One region of the Mesorhizobium sp. WSM4813 genome, then DNA from elsewhere that is predicted to be linked to it. Evidence: predicted binding sites of a transcription regulator. Region 1 holds the regulator's gene; each other region holds the start of a gene.
The links. Region 1 encodes LexA, which represses DNA repair genes until DNA is damaged. Its sites were predicted from a motif close to TGTTCNNNNTGTGTTCNG; they were not measured.
Positions count from the first base shown of each region.

Region 2: a site for LexA is predicted at 2,675-2,692, ahead of uvrA (excinuclease ABC subunit UvrA). Genes of this name have one in related genera too.
Region 3: a site for LexA is predicted at 2,743-2,760, ahead of parE (DNA topoisomerase IV subunit B). Genes of this name have one in related genera too.
Region 4: a site for LexA is predicted at 2,473-2,490, ahead of recA (recombinase RecA). Genes of this name have one in related genera too.

Region 1 covers NZ_JBVVQU010000039.1:8,880-12,679, reverse strand. The annotation lists partial or broken gene AC0L25_RS21550 (ComEC/Rec2 family competence protein) at 1-921, shown strand, start outside; gene lexA (transcriptional repressor LexA) at 915-1,652, opposite strand; gene AC0L25_RS21540 (molybdopterin molybdotransferase MoeA) at 1,757-2,962, opposite strand; gene moaC (cyclic pyranopterin monophosphate synthase MoaC) at 2,962-3,459, opposite strand; gene trpC (indole-3-glycerol phosphate synthase TrpC) at 3,526-3,800, opposite strand, start outside.
Region 2 covers NZ_JBVVQU010000010.1:108,465-112,264, reverse strand. The annotation lists gene ssb (single-stranded DNA-binding protein) at 1-39, opposite strand, end outside; gene AC0L25_RS08125 (ArsR/SmtB family transcription factor) at 278-592, shown strand; gene AC0L25_RS08120 (SRPBCC family protein) at 589-1,068, shown strand; gene AC0L25_RS08115 (ATP-dependent Clp protease proteolytic subunit) at 1,090-1,695, shown strand; gene AC0L25_RS08110 (hypothetical protein) at 1,790-2,191, shown strand; gene uvrA (excinuclease ABC subunit UvrA) at 2,841-3,800, shown strand, end outside.
Region 3 covers NZ_JBVVQU010000012.1:29,625-33,424, reverse strand. The annotation lists gene AC0L25_RS09035 (outer membrane protein) at 1-323, opposite strand, end outside; gene parE (DNA topoisomerase IV subunit B) at 621-2,672, opposite strand; gene gcvP (aminomethyl-transferring glycine dehydrogenase) at 2,908-3,800, opposite strand, start outside.
Region 4 covers NZ_JBVVQU010000017.1:30,744-34,543, forward strand. The annotation lists gene alaS (alanine--tRNA ligase) at 1-1,031, opposite strand, end outside; gene recA (recombinase RecA) at 1,252-2,349, opposite strand; gene AC0L25_RS12000 (carbohydrate kinase family protein) at 2,624-3,562, shown strand; gene AC0L25_RS12005 (TfoX/Sxy family protein) at 3,582-3,800, opposite strand, start outside.

The sequences.
Region 1 (3,800 bases):
TTCCAGCGCGTCTCGCCGCTCAGCTTGTTCGCCAATCTGGCCGTCATGCCGATCGTCACGGTCGTCATGTTCCTGGCCGTCGTCAGCGCCTTGGCATTGCCTTTCGGCTTCGATGGCCCTTTCCTCTACATGATGGGCAAGGGATTGACGGCCATGATTGCAATATCGGGATGGATCTCCGTGCGGTCGCCGGTCGATGCAGTCGGGCTGATCTCGTTGCAGTCGGTTCTGCTGGTGACGGTCGCCCTGGTCATCGCCACGATGGCAACGACATGGTTGCGCCTTGCCGCTCTTCCCTTTGCGCTCGCCGGCTTGCTGACGATTTCCGAGACGCGCACCCCCGACGTGCTGATCTCGGAGGATGCGCATCTGGTTGCGCTACCGATCGGCGGCGGCGAACTTGCCGTCAACCGGGTGCGTTCGAACGAATTCACCACCGACAACTGGAAACATGCGCTGGTTTCAGCGATCATTGTCGAGCCCGAGACATTCGAAAAAGGAGACGTACGGTTGGACATCGCCGACCCGGCCGACCTGCCGCCGGGAGCGCCCTTTTACTGCACTGCCGGCCTGTGCCTCGCCCGGCATCCGTCCGGCGCGATCATCGCGCTCGCCGACAACCGTAAAACCGCGCGGCCAGCCTGTGCCTTTGCGGATCTGATCGTCATCGACGATGCCACAGCCTATTATAATCCCTGCCGCAATCCGCTGGTTCTCGTCGTCACCAAACGGCAGCTCGCTCGCATGGGCAGTGCCGCCGTCTTCTTCGATCCGCTATCGGCGACGACGCGCGCAGAAATCCGTTTTGCCGTCAGACAGCCCTATAGGCCCTGGCATGAGCATCGGAGATTTTCGCGCGAGGCGAGGGGCCTGCCGCCATACCGCAGGGCCGAGAAACCCAAAAAGCCTGCCGTTCAGTAACGCCGGATTAGTCCGACGAGCTTGCCTTGCACCTTGACCCGGTCCGGCCCGAAGATACGCGTCTCGTAGGCCGGATTGGCGGCTTCAAGTGCGATCGAGGCGCCCTTGCGGCGGAACCGCTTCAGCGTCGCTTCCTCCTCGTCGACCAAGGCGACGATGATCTCGCCAGGCTGGGCGGTGTCGGCGTTGCGAATGATGACCGTGTCGCCGTCGAAAATACCGGCCTCGATCATCGAATCACCCTTGACCTCCAGCGCGTAGTGCGTGCCGCCGGTGATCATGTCCGGTGGTACCGAGATCGAATGCGTCTGGTGCTGGATGGCGTCGATCGGCACACCGGCAGCGATGCGGCCCATCACTGGAATGGAGACGGTGGCAACGCCGTCGTCATCATTGCCGGCCGCAGGCATGCGTGAAGGCGCCGGCTTGATCTGTCGCCCGAGGCTGCCCTGCCCAAGGCTGCCCTGAATGACGCTCGGTGAGAATTTGCGCGCCGCATTGAGGCCGGGCGCGATCGAATCGGGCAGACGCAGCACCTCCAGCGCGCGGGCGCGGTTGGGCAGGCGGCGAATGAAACCGCGCTCCTCCAGCGCCGTGATCAGCCGATGGATCCCCGACTTCGAGGCGAGGTCGAGCGCTTCCTTCATCTCGTCGAACGAGGGCGGAATGCCGCTTTCCTTCAGCCGCTCGTGGATGAACATCAGCAGTTCATGTTGTTTGCGTGTCAGCATCGCGACCCCCAACAGAATCAGAAAAACAAACCCAGAACAAACACTATCTGTTCCATTTGTGTTCCGCAACCGTTTAAAGTTTAATGAATGTGTTGACGTTTTGTTCAGCGTAGCATCAGCACGCTGCAGGCGACGCCCGTTGTGGCAGGGGGAGCGAATGGCTCGCGTACGATCAGCCCGTTGGCGTCGGCCAGCATTTTGAGCATCGAGGAATCCTGGATGCCGAACGGGGTCGCCAGCAGCGTGCCGGATTCTTCGCTCACCACGGCGCGTACATAGTCCTGCCTGAGATCGTTGGCCGGCATGGCAGCGCCGAGCCGCGCCTGACGCATGTCCTGCCGGAAGGCGCGGCCGCCGAGCCGCGCAAGCAGCGGCTTCAGAAAGAGCTGTGTGCAGACTAGGCTCGCCACCGGATTGCCAGGCAGGCCGATGCAGCGGATGTCACCCAGCCGCCCGAACATCAGCGGCTTGCCGGGCCGCATGGCGATTTTCCAGAAATCGAGCGTCATGCCTTCACCGGTCAGCACGTCATGGACCAGGTCATGGTCGCCGACAGAGGCGCCGCCCAGCGTGACAATGACGTCGGCGCCTGCGTCGACTGCTTGCTTCACCAGCGTGGCGATCGCCTCCTTGCGGTCGGGGGCGATGCCGAGATCGAGTGCGCTGGTACCGACCGAGCGGGCCGCGGCGGCGACGCCATAGGCATTGGACGATATGATCTGGTCGGGGCCAAGGTCGCTGCCCGGCGGCAGCAATTCATCGCCGGTGGCGATGATGGCGACCAGCGGCCGTTTCACCACGCTGACCTGCGGGTGGTTGGCCGACGCCGCCAGCGACAATGCCGCCGGATCAAGCAGGCGGCCTTTCTCCAGCAGCACGTCGCCCTTCGAGAAATCGAGCCCGAGGCGGCGGATGTTGCGGCCTTCAACCGTCGACGCGGTCACTTCGATGCTGCCGCCGCCGAGATCGCGGACATTCTCCTGGATGACAATGGTGTCAGCGCCTGCAGGAAGCGGCGCGCCGGTGAAGATGCGCACGGCCTGCGCCGGGCCGACTGTTCCGGCAAAGCCGCGTCCGGCCGGCGCCATGCCGATCACCGAAAGCCTTGCGGGCACGGACGCGACATCCTCGGCCCGCGCGGCAAATCCGTCCATGGCGGACGCGTTGAACGGCGGCTGGGTGCGAAGTGCTATGAGCGGCTCCGCCAGCACGCGGTCGGCGGCGTCCATCAGGGCGACGCTTTCAGCTTGCGAGGGCGCAGCATCTTCAAGCAGGCGCTCGAGCGCCTCGGCGACCGGAAGCAGCGCCATTATCGGCCTGCCTCTTGGGCGCCTACCTTGTAGTCGCCGGATTTGCCGCCGGTCTTTTCCACCAGCCTGATGCCGGAGATCACCATGGCGCGATCGACCGCCTTGGCCATATCGTAGATGGTGAGGCAAGCGACCGAGACGGCGGTCAGCGCCTCCATCTCGACGCCGGTCTTGCCGGTGACGCGGGCCAGCGCCGTGACCTTCAGGCCGGGCAGCGTCGCGTCCGGTTCGATGTCAACGGATATCTTGGTCAACAGCAGCGGATGGCAGAGCGGGATCAGCTCATGCGTCCTCTTGGCCGCCATGATGCCGGCGATGCGCGCCGTGCCAAGCACGTCGCCCTTCTTGGCATCGCCGTCGAGGATCATTTTGAGTGTCTCTGGCAGCATCGAGACAAGACCCTCGGCGATCGCCGTGCGGGCCGTCTCCGCCTTGTCGCCGACATCGACCATATTGGCTTCGCCTTTCGCGCCAAGATGGGTGAGGGCGGGCGTCATCGTCAGGTCACCTTAGAGCGACGTGCGTCCGTCTGGACGCGCAAAGTGCGCTCCAATGCTTTGAACCTATGCATCGTGCTCTCCGAAAATCGATTCCGATTTTCGGGCCGATGCATCGGCGGGCGCCTTGCCCGTCAAAAGCAGGCGCGTCGCAGTGGCCACGTCCTGTTGCCGCATCAGGCTCTCGCCGACGAGGAACGAACTGATGTCGCTCCGTTCCAGCCTGCGGCAATCTTCGTGCGAGAAAATACCGCTCTCGCTGACCAGCAGGCGGTCGGCCGGCACCATCGTCGCCAGCCGCTCCGAGGTCTCGATGCTGGTTTCGAACGTCCGGAGGTTGC
Region 2 (3,800 bases), on a different contig from region 1:
ATTGCCCACCAGAATGACCTTGTTGACGCTACCCGCCATGATACTTCTCCGCGCTCATCCGTAACAAAATGTCTGTCGCTCACCTTATAGACTGCGGACACTCCCCGCCTGCCGCGGCTGCCTTTTCCCACAAGGTTTTTTGTTCTCTTTTCGTTCTAGGCCCAATCAGTTCCTACTGTCAAGGAATGTCAGCAATCGATGGGGTCCGCAGTGCCATTCCATACGGGCACGAAAACAGTGCTTGCCAAATCAATAAGTGTAGACTTATGCTTTTGTCATGATCGAAGCAGAGATTTTTCGAGCGCTTTCCGACCCGACGCGCCGCGCCGTCTACGAACGGCTCGCCGCTGGCGAGATGACGGTGTCGGAACTGCGCATCGGCATGACCGTGTCGCAGCCGGCCGTGTCCCAACATCTCGCCGTGCTGCGCGGCGCCGGCCTGGTGGTCGAGCGGCGAGCTGGCCGCAACGCCTATTATCGCGCCGATCCGCAAGGGCTTGACCCTCTGCTCGGCTGGATCGAGCGCTACCGTGCGTTCTGGCCCGAGCGTATCGAGAGACTCAAGGCGGTTTTGAAGGACATGGATCAATGACGGCAAAACAGCATTCAGACATGGCGGCAGACCCGATCGAGTTCGAGTGCGAGCTTCCAGACCCACCGGAAAAAGTGTGGCGGGCGCTGACGGTGCCGGACCTGCTCGCGGCCTGGATGATGCCCAACGACATAAAACCTGAAATCGGCGGCCGCTTTGCCTTTGCTAAGTCTGATGCGCAGATCGAGTGCGAAATCCTCGACGCCGAGCCCGAACGCCTGCTGCGTTATTCATGGCGGGAGCGGCCGGCGCCTGGCAACGCGGATCCGCTGGACAACCCGATGGATAGCATTGTCACCTTCACGCTCGACCGCACCGTGTCGGGCGGCACGCATCTGCGCATCGTCCACGGCGGATTTGCGCGAGTAGCTACGCCTGCGGTTGCAGGCGCCGGTTGCCGGCTCTCGCTCAACGCACACGGCCACAGACAGATCATAGCCGCAAACACGCCTCGCCTCTTCCTGCGCGCGGCCTGAGCGGCACAACGGAGAAAAGCGATGAGCGGTTTTGCCAACCTGGTGCCGATGGTGATCGAGCAGTCGAGCCGCGGCGAACGCGCCTTCGACATTTTTTCGCGGCTGCTGCGCGAGCGCATCGTCTTCATCAACGGTTCGATCGACGACAATGTGTCGGCGCTGGTCTGTGCCCAGCTTCTGTCGCTGGAATCCGACAATCCCGATAAGGAGATTTCGCTCTACATCAACTCGCCGGGCGGCGTGGTGACCAGCGGTTTCGCCATCTACGACACGATGCAGTATATAAGCAGTCCGGTATCGACCGTCTGCATGGGCTTTGCCGCCTCGATGGCCTCGTTCCTGCTGATGGCGGGCACGCCGGGCCGGCGCATCGCGCTGCCCAACACCAGCATCCTGCTGCACCAGCCGTCAGGCGGTTTCCAGGGCCAGGCCTCCGACATCCAGCGCCACGCCGAAGGTATCCTCAGGACCAAGCGGCGCATGACCGAGCTTTACGCGCACCACTGCGGTCGCACGTTCGAAGAGGTCGAACGCACGCTCGACCGCGACCATTTCATGACCGCCGAGGAGGCAAAAACCTGGGGGCTTGTCGATCATGTTTTTGACACCCGTAAGAGGGCGGCGTGAAAGGGCAGCCGGCCGTCAGCATTGGCCACGAGAGTTTTTTGCCCGTTTTACCGAGCCGATCTGGCTTCGGGCGCTACGGCGATACGGTCCCTCGATGTTCGACAAGTATTCCCGCATGCGTTTTAACAGACTGATCATTGGTGTTACTGTCGCCGCCGTGATGTCCAGCGCGGCGTTCGCCGAAGACAGTTCAACGCCTTCGCAGAACGGCACGCTGCCCAGCGTGGCTGGCGACTCTCGCGTCGCCAAGCCGGTTCCCGAACCGGACGATGCCGTGCCCAGCAACGGCCAGTTCAAGATCGGCGATACCGATGTCAGGATTTCCGGCAGCATAACTTTTGATGTCGGCGCCGGCACGATCAATGCCCCCGGCGGTAGGACAGGTCCACCGGCCTTCATCGTTGCCACAAATCTCAAGGCACTCGTGCGCTTGCCATCTGAAATGAACAGCCCCGCCGTTGCTTCCGCAAACGGTCGGGGCTTTTTTTGGATCTAAAATCCAAACTTGCCGGGAGTACACTGCCGGCTTTTGATTTCGGATGCTTCGCGGCGTTCAACCGACGATCCGACTAGTAGTCTCTGATTTTAATGGGATCGGCAGGTCACGGTTTGTCGGGCGGCGCAAACGCCTGGCCCTGGCACTTATGCCTGCCGCGGCTCCAGCGACACGTGGACCCTCAAGGGACTGTCCGGTGGAGTCATTCCTCTGCTCTCCTTTTCTGTCCATTGCGACTGGCGTCGTCCGAAGCACATATCGCAAAAGCCCGCGGCGTCTCGCAGGCCACCTTGGGTGGCGAGGCCATCGAGGGACGGCCGGCTTCGGTGACGTTTGGAGTCTGCCCCCCTGAGGCTGAGACGTCAACCGTTGGATAGCCGATTACAAAAAATGTGATCGCTTGTGTGGCGAATCCGAAATTTGCATCCGTTTTGAGCAGCGCCGCGGCGGCCGTGGATTACATAGACGCTTTTGTCAGGAGCGTGTTCGGTCTTTGTTCTTTGCGCTTGCTCGCCCGCGCGAAAGACGGTTAAAGGCTTTGGTCGAGAGTTGTGGCGTCTCTCGAAAAGGTGACGAAATTACCTACATAGGGGATGGCCGGGACAACCTGCCATCCCATGAGATTCCAGATCTGAGGCGGCGACCGGCGATGGCCGACCATAAATATCTTTCCATTCGCGGGGCGCGCGAACACAATCTGAAGAATGTCGATCTCGACCTGCCGCGAGACAGCCTGATCGTCATGACCGGCCTGTCGGGGTCCGGCAAGTCGTCGCTCGCCTTCGACACCATCTATGCCGAGGGCCAGCGCCGCTATGTCGAGAGCCTGTCGGCCTATGCGCGGCAATTCCTCGAAATGATGCAGAAGCCTGACGTCGACCAGATCGACGGGTTATCGCCGGCCATCTCAATCGAGCAGAAGACCACGTCGAAAAACCCGCGCTCGACGGTCGGCACCGTTACCGAAATCTACGACTACATGCGGCTGCTGTTCGCGCGCGTCGGCATCCCTTATTCGCCGGCAACCGGCCTGCCGATCGAGAGCCAGACCGTGTCGCAGATGGTCGACCGCGTGCTGGCGGTCGAGGAAGGCACACGGCTGTTCATCCTGGCGCCGATGGTGCGCGGCCGCAAAGGCGAGTACCGCAAGGAATTGCTGGAGCTGCAGAAAAAGGGCTTCCAGCGCGTCAAGGTCGACGGTGTCTTTTACGAAATCGCCGACGTGCCGGCGCTGGACAAGAAGTACAAGCATGACCTTGACGTCGTCGTCGACCGCATCGTCGTTCGCGGCGATCTGGCGACGCGGCTTGCCGATTCCATCGAAACCGCGCTGAAGCTTGCCGACGGGCTGGCGGTGGCCGAATTCGCCGACCGGCCACTTGACGCCAGCCAGACCGGCGAGGATTCGGTCAACAAGTCGAAGAACGAGACGCATGAGCGCATCCTGTTCTCGGAAAAGTTCGCCTGCCCGGTGTCCGGCTTCACCATTCCCGAGATCGAGCCGCGGCTGTTCTCCTTCAACAACCCGTTCGGCGCCTGCCCGACCTGCGACGGCCTCGGCAGCCAGCGCGCCATCGACGCCAGCTTGATCGTGCCCGACGACAACCTG
Region 3 (3,800 bases), on a different contig from region 1:
GAGTTGAACAAAGCTGGCCCGTGGGAACCTTCTATGCCCGACCAGGCAATGTCTGCCTCGACGCCAAGAACGTATTGGTCCATCTGGTAGTTGTAGCCCAGGGCGACGCCGCCAATGACCCCGTCGATGTCCAGATCTCCCGTCTCACCGGGCGGATTGAGATGTTCGGTGTCACCAAAACCGTAGCCGATAAATCCGCCCAAATAGGCGCCGCTCCAGTTGTAGCCCGACTCAACGGGAAGTGTATCGATCACAGCGTCGGCCGAGATCGCAACCTCGGATGAGCCTATAACGAGAATGGATGCGAGAAGAATCTTGCGCATAATTTGCCCCCTAATATTGATATCAAACCACTACCTTAGACTGCTGGCTTTGGTCCATATGTGCGCTCTCCCTTCGCGGCGGTTGGACAACGGTTCCTCTTTTTTGTTGCAAATAGGACACGAAATTGCAGAAGTCGTCGGATTTCAAAGCAGCAGACTCAACTATTTCGGCGCTTTCAGCGCTGCTTGACACGACAAAGCATCACAGGCGTTGCCTCGCTTCGCACGGTGATGCCAGCCACATACTGCCTTGCAACAGTGACGGTCGCCGTTTGCGGTTCGCCGAACAGAAGACGCTCAGATGTCCAGCACTTCCGTCTCGGCGAATTCCGCACGTTCCTGGATGAAGCGGAAGCGGGCTTCCGGTTTGGTGCCCATCAGCGCGTCGACCGCATCCTTGGTCGCCGCCTCGGCGTCGATCACATCGACCCTGAGCAGCGTGCGCTTCCTCGGGTCCATGGTGGTTTCCTTGAGCTGGGCGGCCATCATTTCGCCCAGGCCCTTGAAGCGGCCGATTTCGACCTTGCCGCGCCCGGTGAACTCGGTCCGCAGAAGTTCGTCCTTGTGCGCATCGTCGCGGGCATAGGCGACCTTGCCGCCTTGCCGGATCGAGTAGAGCGGCGGCACCGCCAGATAGAGATGGCCGTCGCGGACCAGGCTCGGCATCTCCTGATAGAAGAAGGTGATCAGCAACGAGGCGATGTGGGCGCCGTCGACGTCGGCGTCGGTCATGATGATGACCCGGTCGTAGCGCAGATCCTGATCGCGGTATTTCGAGCGCGTGCCACAACCAAGCGCCTGGATCAGGTCGGAAATCTGCTGGTTGCCGGCAAGCTTGTCGTTGCCGGCGCTGGCGACGTTGAGGATCTTGCCGCGCAGCGGCAGCACTGCCTGGCTGGCGCGGTCGCGCGCCTGTTTCGCCGAGCCACCGGCCGAATCGCCCTCGACGATGAAAAGCTCGGCGCCGGCAGCGGCATTCTGCGTGCAGTCGGCGAGCTTGCCGGGCAGCCGCAGCTTGCGCACCGCGCTCTTGCGCGAGACTTCCTTTTCCTGGCGGCGGCGCACCCGTTCGTCGGCACGCGCGATCACCCATTCGAGCAGCTTCGAAGCTTCCTGCGGGTTGTCGGCCAGCCAGTGATCGAAGGGGTCTCGGATGGCGGTCTCGACGATCCTGATCGCCTCGATCGTCGCCAGCCTGTCCTTGGTCTGGCCGACGAATTCCGGCTCGCGGATGAACACCGACAGCATGCCCGCCGCCGAGATCATGACGTCTTCAGAGGTGACGATCGAAGCACGCTTGTTGCCGACCAGATCGGCATAGGCGCGTAGGCCGCGCGTCAAAACGTTGCGGAAGCCGGCCTCGTGCGTGCCGCCTTCGCCGGTCGGGATGGTGTTGCAGTAGGAATTGAGGAACCCGTCGCCGCCGAACCAGGTCACTGCCCATTCGAGCGAGCCGTGGCCGCCTTGCCTGTCGCTCTTGCCGGCGAAGATTTCGCGGGTGACCTGGAATTCGTCGCCGAGCGAGGCTTTCAGATAGTCCTTGAGGCCACCGGGAAAATGGAACTCGGCCTTGGCCGGCGTCGTGTCCTTCTCCTTGATCAGCGAGGGGTCGCAGGTCCAGCGGATTTCGACGCCGCCGAACAGATAGGCCTTCGAGCGCGTCATGCGGTAGAGCCGCGCCGGCTCGAATGCCGCACCCTTGCCGAAGATCTGCTCGTCGGGATGGAAGCGTATCTTGGTGCCGCGCCGGTTATGCACCTCGCCGAGCTGCTCCAGGCCGGTCACCGGAACGCCGCGCGAAAAACGCTGGCGATAGAGCTGGCGCCCGCGCGCGACTTCGACCTCGAGATGGTCCGACAGCGCGTTGACGACGGAGACGCCGACCCCGTGCAGGCCGCCTGAGGTTTCGTAGACCTTGCTGTCGAACTTGCCGCCCGAATGCAACGTGGTCATGATGACTTCGAGCGCCGGCTTCTTGAATTTCGGATGCGGATCGACCGGAATGCCGCGGCCATTGTCGGTCACGGCCAGATATCCATCGGCCGAAAGCTCGACATCGATGAAGGTCGCGTGGCCGGCGACCGCCTCGTCCATCGCGTTGTCGATGACCTCGGCGAACAAATGGTGCATCGCCTTGTCGTCGGTGCCGCCGATATACATGCCGGGTCGCCGCCGCACCGGCTCCAGCCCTTCCAGAACCTCGATGTCGGCGGCACTGTAGCTCTCGCTGCTGTCGCGGGATGCCGGGCGCTTCGCCGCCTGCACCAGCGGGTCAGCCGGGCGCGCGGTTGCGCGAACCGGTTGCGGCTGCTTGTCCATAGTGCCGAAAAGATCGTTATTGTCGTCCATGCTGGTCCTGGATTCCGATGCTGCGAATCACCACCCGATACTGCCACGCTTTTTGCGGGCAGGCGACGGAGGTTCCTGTTACGTTCGAGGATAGAGCCTCTTACTGCAAAACCATCCGACAACCAAGCGGCGGAAATGGGTCGAAAACTCCGGCCTCCAGGGGGTTGCCGCATCGGCCACCCTCATTGCGTGTGCGCGGGAATGAGGGGGCAGTCTGCTTCGCAGTCGGCTGGTTCTACTCCGCCGCCCCCAGATACTCCGACAGCGGCGGGCAGGAGCAGACGAGGTTTCGGTCGCCGGCGACATTGTCGATGCGCGACACCGGCGGCCAGTATTTGGCTGATGTGTCGGCATCACCGGCCGGGTAGGCCGCCTCCAGCCGCGAATAGGGATGGGTCCACTGGCCGGCCAGCGCCTCGGCCGCGGTATGCGGCGCATTGACCAGCGGATTGTCGGCTAGGGGCCATTCGCCTTTCGCCACCTTGGCTGCCTCGCCCGATATCGCGGTCATCGCCTCGCAGAAGCGATCGAGTTCGCTCTTGGGCTCGGATTCGGTCGGCTCGATCATTAGCGTGCCGGCCACCGGAAACGACATGGTCGGTGCATGGAAACCATAATCGATCAGCCGCTTGGCGATATCGTCAACGCTGATGCCGGAGCTCTCCTTGAGCACGCGGGTGTCGAGGATGCACTCATGGGCGATGCGATCGTGCCTGCCCTTGTAGAGGAGCGGGAAGTGCGGTGCGAGCCGCGTCGCCACGTAGTTGGCGGAAACGATCGCCGTCTCGGTGGCCTGCTTGAGGCCGGAAGCGCCCATCATGCGGATATACATCCAGGTGATCGGCAGGATCGAAGCGCTGCCGAACGGTGCGGCCGACACGGCATGGCCCGAGCCTTCGGTGACGTGGCCGGGCAGATACGGCTTCAGATGCGCCTTGACGCCGATCGGGCCGACGCCGGGACCGCCGCCGCCATGCGGGATGCAAAAGGTCTTGTGCAGGTTCATGTGGCAGACGTCGGCGCCGATGTCGCCGGGGCGAGCGAGGCCGACCAAGGCGTTGAGGTTGGCGCCGTCGAAATAGACCTGGCCGCCGTGCTCGTGGATGAGGGCGCAGAGGTGGCGCGCGC
Region 4 (3,800 bases), on a different contig from region 1:
CCGCGCACCAGTTCCGGGTAGGCCTGGCCCATCTCGCGCACCAGCGCCGGCACCAGCCGCCACATCAGTGGATCACGGGCGCCCAAAAGCTGCGCATGGCGCATGGCGCGGCGCATGATGCGACGCAGCACGTAGCCGCGGCCTTCGTTGGACGGCAGCACGCCGTCGGCCACCAAAAAGCAGGACGAACGCAAATGGTCGGCGATAACGCGGAACGATGCGACGGTGTCTCCATCCGGACCGCGGCCGAGCGCGGATGACGCAACGTCGACCAGGTGACGGAACAGGTCGGTCTCGAAGACGCTCTCCACCCCTTGCAGAATGGAGGCCATGCGCTCCAGGCCCATGCCAGTGTCGATCGACGGGCGCGGCAGGTCGATGCGCTCGTCCTTCGTCACCTGTTCGTACTGCATGAACACCAGGTTCCAGAATTCGAGGAAACGGTCGCCATCCTCCTCGGGGCTGCCGGGAGGGCCGCCCCAGATGTGCTCGCCACGGTCGATGAAGATCTCCGAGCACGGCCCGCAAGGTCCGGTGTCGCCCATTGCCCAGAAATTGTCCGAGGTCGGAATGCGGATGATGCGATCGTCGGAAAAGCCGGCGATCTTCTTCCAGTAGCCGCCCGCCTCGTCGTCGGTGTGATAGACGGTGACCAGCAGCTTGTCCTTCTTCAGCCCAAACTCCCTGGTGATCAGGTTCCAGGCAAGTTCGATGGCGCGCTCCTTGAAATAGTCGCCGAACGAGAAATTGCCGAGCATCTCGAAGAAGGTCAGGTGGCGCGCGGTGTAGCCGACATTGTCGAGGTCGTTGTGCTTGCCGCCGGCGCGGACACTCTTCTGAGCGGTCGTGGCACGCGAATAGGGCCGCTTTTCCAGGCCGGTGAAGACGTTCTTGAACTGCACCATGCCGGCGTTGGTGAACATCAGCGTCGGGTCGTTGCGCGGCACCAGCGGGCTCGACGCGACGACCTCGTGACCCTCCTTGCGGAAATAGTCGAGGAATGTCGACCGGATCTCGTTCACGCCACTCATGAATAATACTGCCTTTTAGCTTTTAGAGAGAGCCGTCGGCCCGGCCGACGGCAAATGGACATGGCCTTTTAGCCGCCGCGTTGCACCCTGTCCAGAAACACGGAATTGGGCCAATTTGCGGGGCTTGCCGGGTCACTCGGCGCCCTCGCCGAAACGCAAACCGCCGGCGTAGGCCGGCGGTTCGAAACGCAACAATGCAGAACTCGATTACAGCCGAAGCCTACATGGCACCCGCTTCGTCCTCGAAACCATCGTCTCCGCCTTCGGAACCACCATTTTCGAGGAATTTCTCGGCGATCAGCCCGGCATTCTGCCGCAGCGCCAGCTCGATCTCGCGCGCCGTGTCGGGATTATCGCGCAGGAACAGTTTGGCATTCTCGCGGCCTTGGCCGAGACGCTGCGAATTGTAGGAGAACCAGGCGCCCGACTTCTCGACCACGCCGGCCTTGACGCCGAGGTCGACCAGCTCACCGGTCTTGGACACGCCCTCGCCATACATGATGTCGAATTCGACCACCTTGAAGGGCGGCGCCAGCTTGTTCTTGACCACCTTGACGCGGGTCTGGTTGCCGACGACCTCGTCGCGGTCCTTGACCGAGCCGATGCGGCGAATGTCGAGGCGCACCGAAGCGTAGAATTTCAGCGCGTTGCCGCCGGTCGTGGTCTCGGGCGAACCGAACATGACGCCGATCTTCATGCGGATCTGGTTGATGAAGATGACCATGGTGTTGGAGCGCGAGATCGAGGCGGTCAGCTTGCGCAGCGCCTGGCTCATGAGGCGGGCCTGCAGGCCGGGCAGCGAATCGCCCATTTCGCCCTCGATTTCGGCGCGCGGCGTCAGCGCCGCGACCGAATCGACCACCAGCACGTCGATGGCGCCGGAACGCACCAGCGTGTCGCAGATCTCCAGCGCCTGCTCGCCGGTGTCGGGCTGCGAAATCAGCAGGTTTTCGAGGTCGACGCCGAGCTTGCGGGCATAGACCGGATCGAGCGCGTGCTCAGCATCGACGAAGGCGCAGATGCCGCCCTTCTTCTGGGCCTCCGCCACAGTGTGCAGCGCCAGCGTCGTCTTGCCCGAGCTTTCCGGCCCGTAGATCTCGACGATGCGACCGCGCGGCAGGCCGCCGACGCCAAGCGCGATGTCGAGGCCAAGCGAACCGGTCGGCACCGTTTCGATCTCGACGACCTGCTCGTTTGCGCCGAGCCGCATGATCGAGCCCTTGCCGAAGGCACGCTCGATTTGCGACAGCGCCGCATCCAGAGCCTTTGATTTATCCACTGCTTTGTCCTCTACAAGCCGCAAAGAATTCTGAGCCATGATACATCACCCCTTGGTCGTCAATGAAGGCCGGACAATCCGTAATCCTTATTAATTTGTACCTTTTTTGTTCTCATCTGGCAAGAGGATACAAGCCATTGAAAAACAAAAGGTATGCTATTTTGTTCTTTTTTTGTTTCGCGCTTTCACCCCAGGATGTATCCCGTTTCCCCCGCAGGATCGTGCTGGCATCTTCCGAATCGCGCCTCCGGTTGCCGGGTTCCGCGGGACAACCTAGTCTCCACCCGGCAACAGCAAAGGTCATCTCGCCGGCATGATGAAGTCGCCGACAATCCTGGCCGTTGGCGGCGCCTATATACACCGGCGCGGCCAGGTTTCGGGCGCCTTCGTGCCGGCGGCGTCAAATCCCGGCACGATGCGCGAGGCTGTCGGCGGTGCCGTCTTCAACGCGCTGCGCAGCGCCGTGCGCCGCGGCGTCTCCGGTTCGCTGCTTTCGGTGCGCGGCGGCGATGTTCTGGCCGATACGGTCTCGCGCGCCATCACTGCGGCCGGTATTGCCGATCTGTCCGTGGTGTTCCTCGATCGCACAACGCCGAGCAATACGGTGCTGGTCGACGGCGACGGCGGGCTGATCGTCGGCCTTGCCGACATGGCGCTCTATGACCTGGCGCTTCCCAAGCAAATCCGCCGTGCCAAGGTGCGCGAGGCGATCAGCACCGCCGATGCGGTCCTGTGCGATGCCAACCTGCCGTCGACGGCGCTGGAGCGGCTGGTGGCGCTTGCGGCCGGCAAGCCGGTCTTCGCCCTCGCCGCTTCACCAGACAAGGCGGTGCGGCTCGCGCCGGTGCTCGGCAGTCTGGCGATGGTCTTCATGAACCGGCATGAGGCCTTCGCACTCGCCGATGTCGGTATCGACACGGCGGAGCGAGATATCATCGACTGCCTGAGGCGCGCCGGCCTCAAAGGCGGCGTGGTGACGGCGGATGACGGTCCGGTGCTGGGTTTCGACAAAGCCGGCGCCTTCTCGATCCTGCCGCCAAGAAAGGTCGCGGACGGTGCCGCCGATGCGCTGGCGGGCGCAACGGTCGCCGCCCTGCTGCGCGGCCTGACGCTGCGCGCGGCGCTGCGTCACGGCGTTGCCGCAGCAATGCTCGCGATCGAAAGTGCCGGGCTTGTGCCGGTCTTAACGGCGGCAGACTTTGCCGACGCGCTGGCCCTTGTGCCCGAGCCGCAGAAAATTGGCATGAGATGATGACCAGCGGAGAGGCAGCCTATTTGCCGGCCCGCAGCCCCGCCTCGTAGGCCCGGCGTGCCCAGATCGCCATTTCATCCGGATCATCGAAAGCACTGTCGGGAATGCTCCAATACGGCATGGACACTAGCTTGCCGTGCCGCGATCCCGTATAGGTCCATTGCCGGCAGCCGGCGGCCTCGAATTCTGGCGTGCTTTCCGCGTCGGCCTTCAGCATCAATTCGCCACGCACCACGAT